Regions from separate parts of the Pseudonocardia xinjiangensis genome, predicted to be linked through region 1. Evidence: riboswitches for the same ligand, from Rfam matches in the RefSeq annotation. Region 1 holds a riboswitch; the other holds the start of a gene.
What was found. Region 1 has a riboswitch for cobalamin ahead of metE (5-methyltetrahydropteroyltriglutamate--homocysteine S-methyltransferase). Riboswitches for the same ligand answer to the same signal wherever they lie in the genome.
Positions count from the first base shown of each region.

Region 2: it holds a riboswitch for cobalamin, as region 1 does, so the genes downstream of both, cobN (cobaltochelatase subunit CobN) here and metE (5-methyltetrahydropteroyltriglutamate--homocysteine S-methyltransferase) in region 1, are expected to answer to the same signal.

Region 1 covers NZ_CP192009.1:3,152,361-3,155,989, reverse strand. Annotated here, with positions in the region: gene metE (5-methyltetrahydropteroyltriglutamate--homocysteine S-methyltransferase) at 1-1,731, opposite strand, end outside; cobalamin riboswitch at 1,768-1,976, opposite strand; gene ACQPZA_RS14955 (hypothetical protein) at 2,233-2,520, shown strand; gene ACQPZA_RS14950 (MFS transporter) at 2,725-3,629, shown strand, end outside.
Region 2 covers NZ_CP192009.1:2,168,450-2,172,078, forward strand. Annotated here, with positions in the region: gene ACQPZA_RS10270 (cyclodeaminase/cyclohydrolase family protein) at 1-86, shown strand, start outside; gene ACQPZA_RS10275 (serine/threonine-protein kinase) at 93-1,625, opposite strand; cobalamin riboswitch at 1,700-1,819, shown strand; gene cobN (cobaltochelatase subunit CobN) at 1,855-3,629, shown strand, end outside.

The sequences.
Region 1 (3,629 bases):
CCGGGCGGTCTCGCCGAGCGGCTGGTCGGTACGCACGAACGACCAGGCCAGGATCGTGACCGGGCCGGTCAGCATCGCCTTGACCGGCTTCGCGGTGAGCGACTGCGCGTAGGTCGACCAGCCGACGGTGATCGGCTCGGGGCGGCTGACGTCGCCGTGCAGGATCGGGGGCCGCACGCAGCGGCTTCCGTAGGACTGCACCCAGCCCAGGTCGGTGGTGGCGAACCCGGCGAGGTGCTCGGCGAAGTACTGCACCATGTCGTTGCGCTCGGGCTCCCCGTGCACGAGCACATCGAGCCCGATGTCCTCCTGCAGGCGCACCACCCTGGCGATCTCGGCCCGCATCCGCTCGACGTACTCGGCGTCGTCGAGCCGGCCGGCCCGGTGCGCCGCCCGGTCGGCCCGGATCGCGCCGGTCTGCGGGAACGAGCCGATCGTCGTCGTCGGCAGCGGGGGCAGGCCCAGGTGCGCGCGCTGGGCGGACACGCGTCGTTCCGCGCTGCCGCGCCGATAGTGGCCGGCGCCCAGGGCATCGAGCCGGGCCCGGACCCGCTCGTCGCGCTGCGCGGGAACCGCCGCTCCCCCTGTCTCGGCGAACTCGCCTGCCACGGCGTCGCGGCCCTGGTGCAGTGCGCGGGAGAGCAGCACGACCTCGCGGACCTTCTGCCGGGCGAACGCCAGCCGTGCCCGCAGGTCCGGCGCCAGCGCCGGCTCGGCGTCGAGGTCGTAGGGCACGTGCAGCAACGAGCACGACGTGGCGATCTCGACCCGTCCCGCCGTGCCGAGCAGCGTGGCGGCGGTGGCCAGCGCCGCGTCCAGGTCGGTGCGCCAGACGTTGCGGCCCTCGACGACCCCGGCGAGCACGGTCTTGTCGCGCAACGCGGGCACGGCCGCCGCGGTGTCGGCCCGGCCGGCGACGAGGTCGAGAGCCAGCGCTTCCACCGGCGTCCCGGCCAGCACCGGCAGAGCCGGGCCGAGGTCGCCGAAGTAGCTCGCGACCAGGATCCGCGGCCGGTCGGCCGGCTCACCGAGCCTCCGGTACGCCCGTCCGAGCGCGTCGATCTCCGCCGGGCTGCGGTCGGCGACGAACGCCGGCTCGTCCAGCTGCACCCACTCCGCACCGGCGGCGGCCAGCTCGGCCAGCACCTGCACGTACACGTCCAGGAGCGGCTCGAGCAGGTCGAGCGGGACGAAGCCGGCGGGTGCGCCCGGCGCCGGCTTGGCGAGCAGGAGGAACGTGGCCGGACCGATGATCGTCGGCCGCGTCAGGACTCCCTGCGCGAGCGCCTCGGTGAACTCGTCGAGCGGCTTGCGGTCGGCGAGCGCGAAGCGGCTACCGGGCCCCAGCTCGGGCACCAGGTAGTGGTAGTTGGTGTCGAAGAACTTCGTCAGCTCCAGAGCCGGCACGCCGTCATGCCCGCGGGCCATCGCGAACATCTCGTCGAGCGGGGTCAGGCCGAGTGCGGTGAACCGCTCGGGCACCGCGCCGACGACCCGAGCCACGTCGAGCACCTGGTCGTAGAAGGAGAAGGTGTTCGACGGCACCGAGTCGAGCCCCGAGCCGGCGAGCTCCGCCCAGGTGTCGCGGCGCAGGGCCGCCGCCACGGACTGCAGCTCCTCGGCCGAGGACGCTCCGGACCAGTAGCGCTCGACGGCACGCTTGAGCTCCCGGCGCGGACCGATCCGCGGATACCCGAGCACGGTGGATCCAGGGGACTGTACTTCTGACACTGCTCTCTCCTCGCGAGCGCGGTCGACGCGCACCAGGCGGTGCGCGTGCCGGCGGCAGGTCTTCGGACTCGCGGGCACGCACCGACCTGGTGCTCCTACTGGCCGTCGCTTCCCAGACGCTCGCGCCCAGTGCTTCGTGACGGCGGTCGTTCCCACTCACCGCTGCGGGGGCAGTCCCGGACTCTCACCGGGTTCCCTCTTGCCTCGGACGGTGACCCGTCCGAACCGTCGGCGTCCCCGACCTTAGTGGCGAGATCACAAAAGTCCACCATCAGATTTGTGGTCCGACACCGTGACACCCTGACGTCTCCTGTAGATCGACCATCGTTGAGCGACGGTCGGCCGCGCCGGCCAGGGCCCGTACCGGGGCCTTCACCGATGCGACCGGCGTCCCCACAGCGCGAGGCTGTGTGAGCGGTGGGCACCGATGCCCGCCGCATCACCGCCGCGGTCGCCCGCCGGCAGCCCCTCCAGCCGTCCACCCGACCGAATGGTGCCTTCATGACCTCCGACCGCAATGACGTCCCACGAGCGACCCGGATCGAGGAAGCCCTGTCGTCGCGCCCCCCGGCACCTGAGGGCACCGACCCCGTGCAGAGCTCCGACCCGCTCGCCTGCGCCCCGGACACCACCGCGACCGTCGTCACCATCGCGGTCCAGCTGCTGTGGGACATCGTGCACCGCGCGTACCACGCCGAAGGTCCCGACGCCGACGTCCCACGAGCGCGGAGCAGCACCGGCCGGCCCACTGGTCGCTCCCGGCCAGTCCGCCGTGGACGGACCCCGTAACCACGATCAGCAGCACGTTCCCGCGCCCGGCAGCCGGGGCCGCGATGTACGATCCGCTGGCCGCAGCCGGATTCCTACCGCGCCTGATCAGGGCGAACGACCCACCGGCCGGCCCTCAGCGGCGATCGATCACGATCGGACCGGCGGACGAGCGCTCGACGCCGTGCCGATCCCGGGAAACGTACTCGCCCATCCGGAGCAACCATGCCGAACCCGGCGTCGTCGGAGCATCTCGAACAGCTCAGAGACCGCGCCGGCCACGAGCTCGCCTCGGCACTCGATCGCATCCCGTTCCGGCGGGCGCACGTGCTCATCCTGGTCCTGGTGGCAGCCGGCACCCTGGTCAACGCGATCGAGGAGTACGACGTCGGCCTGGCCGCGCCGCTGATCGCCAGGCAGTGGTCGCTGTCCAACGCCCAGGTGGGGCTGCTGACCACGGTGACGTTCGCCGGTATGGCGATCGGATCCCTGATCGCCGGTGTCACCGGGGACCGCTACGGGCGGCGCATCACCATGATGTACACCCTCGCGCTGTACACCGTGGGCGCACTGGCCGCCGCGTTCTCCCCGAGCTTCGTGTGGTTGCTCGTCGCCCGGTTCGTCGTGGGGATCGGCCTCGGCGGTGAGCTGAGCACCGGGATCACCCTCGTCGCGGAACTGATGCCCACGAAGTTCCGGGGCGCCGCCGTGGCCACGGTGAACGTCGCGGGCGGCGGTCTCGGCATCTTCGCCTCGTCCGCGCTGGGCGCCCTCATGCTCGGCCCGCTGGAGACGGCCCTCGGCGGGCCCACGGTGGCCTGGCGCTGGCTGTTCGGCGTACTAGCGATCCCCGCGCTCCTGGTGTTCGCCTACCGCTGGTTCCTCCCGGAGTCGCCGCGCTACCTGCTGGTCGACGGCCGGGTCGACGAGGCCAACACGGTGTTGACCCGGCTGGCCGCGAACCGGCTGCGCCGGCGACCCGGCATGCCCACCACCCGCTACATCGACGCGGTGGAGGGCGCGCGGCTGCCTCGGCAGCGGGTGCGGCTCGCGGAGGTGTTCCGGGGCCGGCTGGCCCGCAACACGGTGGTGCTCTGGGTGGTGTCGGCGATGACCTTCGGCGCTCAGGT
Region 2 (3,629 bases), 980 kb from region 1:
TGGCGGCGAACGACCCGCCCGACGACGCGCTGGCAAGCGCCCGCGCGGTGGCCGACGCCGCGCGGGCGCGCGCGGCGCAGGCCTGAACCCTCTCAGCAGGCCTGCGGCGGGGCGATCGTGCGCGCCCCGCGGATCAGCAGGCCAGGGGCGGGGCCGGCCAGGCGGTAGGTGAGCTGCCAGTTCGTGCAGGTCTGGCCGCCCGGGCCCAGCTCGGCGGACTGGGTGCTGGTGAACGCCACGTCCACCTCGAGCCCGTCCGCGTCGTCGTCGCGCACCGCCGTCAGCACGGGGTTGTGGATGACCGTGGTGGCCTGCCCCTTCGCCCACACCTCCAGCCCGCTGCTGGCGATGTCGGAGTCGGGGTGCAGGAGGGCGAACGCGTCGGCGTAGCGGTTCTCGTTGATCCCCGCGACGTACTCGTCGATCACGGTGCGGGCCTCCTCCAGCGCGGGGTGCGCCACCCCCGGCGCCACATCGACCAGGTGCTCGCGCGGGAGCGCGGCGCCCGACGTGCCGGTGGCGGCTGCGGGTTCGCTCGGTGCGGCGCTCACCGACCGTGGACGGTCGACGAGCTGCAGGAACGCGATCGTGGCGAGCGCGGCCACCAGCACCGCGGCGACCGTGGCCACGACCAGTGGACGGCGCCCGCGCCGGGGCGGCACCAGCGCGGGCGGCGGTGCGAACTGCGGGGCCGGGACGGCGGGGGGAGGCAGGCGCGGGACGTACACCGTCGCGGTGGTGCCGGGCCCGCCGGCGGCCGGGCCATCGACGACGGCCCGGGTGACCGGCTGTCCCGTGGCGCGCTGCGCGCCCTGCAGGGCCTCGGCGGCCTCGGCGGCGGAGGCGAACCGGTCGCCCGGCGCCTTCGCCATCAGCCGCTCCACCACCCGGCACACCGCGTCGGGCACCCCTGCCGGGCGCAGGTCGGGCACCGGGTCCCGGGCGATCCGCGCGACCGTGGCGAACAGCTCCTCGGTGTCGGTGACGAACGCCGGACGGCCGGTGAGCAGCGCGAACATCGTGGCGCCGAGCCCGTAGAGGTCGGCGGCGGGGGTGGCGTGCCCCTCCAGCAGCCGCTCCGGCGACGCGTAGGCCGCGCTCGCGCGGATCCGGCCGACGGCCGTGGTCTCGGTGACGCCAGGCAGGCGCGAGATGCCGAAGTCCCCGAGCTTCGGCTCGCCGTAGCGGGAGACGAGCACGTTGGCCGGTTTGAGGTCCAGGTGCAGGATGCCGGCGCGGTGCGCCGTCTCCAGCGCTCCGGCCACCGTGACCGCGACGTCCAGGACCTCGGCCCACGGCAGCGGCCCGTCCCGGCGGATCCGGTCGGCGAGCGACCCCGCCGACATCAGGTCCATCACGATGTAGGGCTCGCCGCGGGCGGTGGTGCCGCTGCGGTGCACCGTGACGATGTGGGGGTGCCCGGACAGCGCCCCCATCGCCTGGCACTCGCGGACGAACGCGCGCCGCACACCGTCGCCGTCGAGCCGCTCGTGCAGCACCTTCACGGCGACCCGGCGGCCGAACTCCGGCTCCTCGGCGGCGTAGACGGTGCCGTACCCGCCCTGGCCGACCACCTCGGGACGGGCCAGCCCCGGGATGCCGGGTTCTGGCACGTCAGAGATCATCGGCGCAGTCTAGGGATGATCGTGGGGGCGTCGGCATCCTCACGCCGCGTTGACCCGTGACCTCCCGATGTGTTCCAGTGCTCCCCGACGTCAGTGGAGGAAGCCGGTGTGAGTCCGGCGCGGTCCCGCCACTGTCACCGGGCCGGCACGCGCGGGCCTGGGAGCCAGACACTCGCTGCCGTCGCACCTCCCACCGAGTAGAGGGCGCGGACCCTCGGAAGGAACGCTGATGACGCGCGCTGCCTCCGCCACTGCCGGCCCGGAGGGGTCCGCCGCCGACGGGGCTCCGAGCACCGTCCTGCTGTTGTCCACCGCCGACACCGAACTGCTGGCCGCCCGCAGCTCGGGGGCCCTCTACCGCACGGCCAACCCGGCACGCGTCGAGCCCGCCGGCCTGGCCGCGCTGCTCGACGGCGTCGACGTGGTCGTGCTGCGGCTGCTCGGCGGGCGCCGCGCCTGGCCGGAGGGGGTCGACGCGCTCGTGGCGTCCGGGCGTCCCGTCGTGCTGCTGGGCGGGGAGGCCGCGCCCGACGCGGAGCTGATGGCCGCCTCGACGGTGCCGGCCGGTGTGACGTCGGAGGCGCTGGCCTATCTCGCCGCCGGCGGGCGGGACAACCTCCGCGAGCTGCACCGGTTCCTGTCCGACACGGTGCTGCTGACCGGCGAGGGGTTCGCCCCGCCCGCACCCGCCCCCGACTTCGGGGTGCACGGCGAGCGCGAGCAGGTCCCCGGCCGTCCGACGGTTGCGGTGGTCTTCTACCGGGCGCACGAGCTGTCGGGAAACACCGCGTTCGTCGACACGCTCTGCGACGCGATCGAGGCGCGGGACGCCAACGCGCTGCCGGTGTTCTGCGGGTCGCTGCGCGGTGTCCCGTCCGCCGGGGCGGACGGCCTGATGGAGCTCCTGGGCCGGGCCGACGCGCTGGTCGCCACCGTCCTCGCCGCGGGGGGCACCCGCGCGAGCGACGCCGTGGCGGGCGGCGAGGAGGACTCCTGGGACGCGGGCGCGCTCGCCGCGCTGGACGTGCCGGTGCTGCAGGGGCTCTGCCTGACCACGTCGCGGGCCACCTGGGCCGACTCGGACGCCGCGCTCTCGCCCATGGACGCCGCGATGCAGGTGGCGATCCCGGAGTTCGACGGCCGGCTGATCACGGTGCCGTTCTCGTTCAAGGAGGTCGACGCGGGCGACGACATCCCCGTGTACCGGGCCGACCCCGAGCGCGCGGCCCGGCTGGCCGGGCTTGCCGTCCGCCACGCCCGGCTGCGGGCCACGCCCGTCGCCGAGCGGAAGCTCGCCGTGGTGCTGTCGAGCTACCCGACCAAGCACGCCCGCGTCGGCAACGCGGTCGGGCTGGACACCCCGGCGTCCGCGGTGGTGCTGCTGCGCGCGCTGCGGGACGCCGGCTACGCGGTGGGGGACTTCCCGGAGGACTCCGACGAGCTGATCCACACGCTGATCGCCGCCGGTGGCCACGACGTGGAGTGGCTCACCGAGGACCAGCTCGCCGCCGCCCCGTCACGGGTGCGGCTGGAGCACTACCGCCGCTGGTTCGACGCGCTGCCGTCCGCGCTGACCGACGGGATCCGGGAGCACTGGGGCGAGCCGCCGGGGTCGCTCTACGTCGACGGAACCGACGTCGTGCTCGCGTCCCTGCAGTTCGGCAACGTGGTGCTGATGATCCAGCCGCCGCGCGGGTTCGGGGAGAACCCGGTGGCGATCTACCACGACCCCGACCTGCCGCCGTCGCACCACTACCTGGCGGCGTACCGCTGGCTCGACCACGAGTTCGGCGCGGACGCCGTGATCCACCTCGGCAAGCACGGCACGCTGGAGTGGCTGCCGGGCAAGGGGCTCGGGCTGTCGGCGGAGTGCGCCCCGGACGCCGTGCTCGGCGAGCTGCCGCTGGTCTACCCGTTCATCGTCAACGACCCGGGCGAGGGCACGCAGGCCAAGCGCCGCGGCCACGCCGTGGTCGTCGACCACCTGGTGCCGCCGATGGCGCG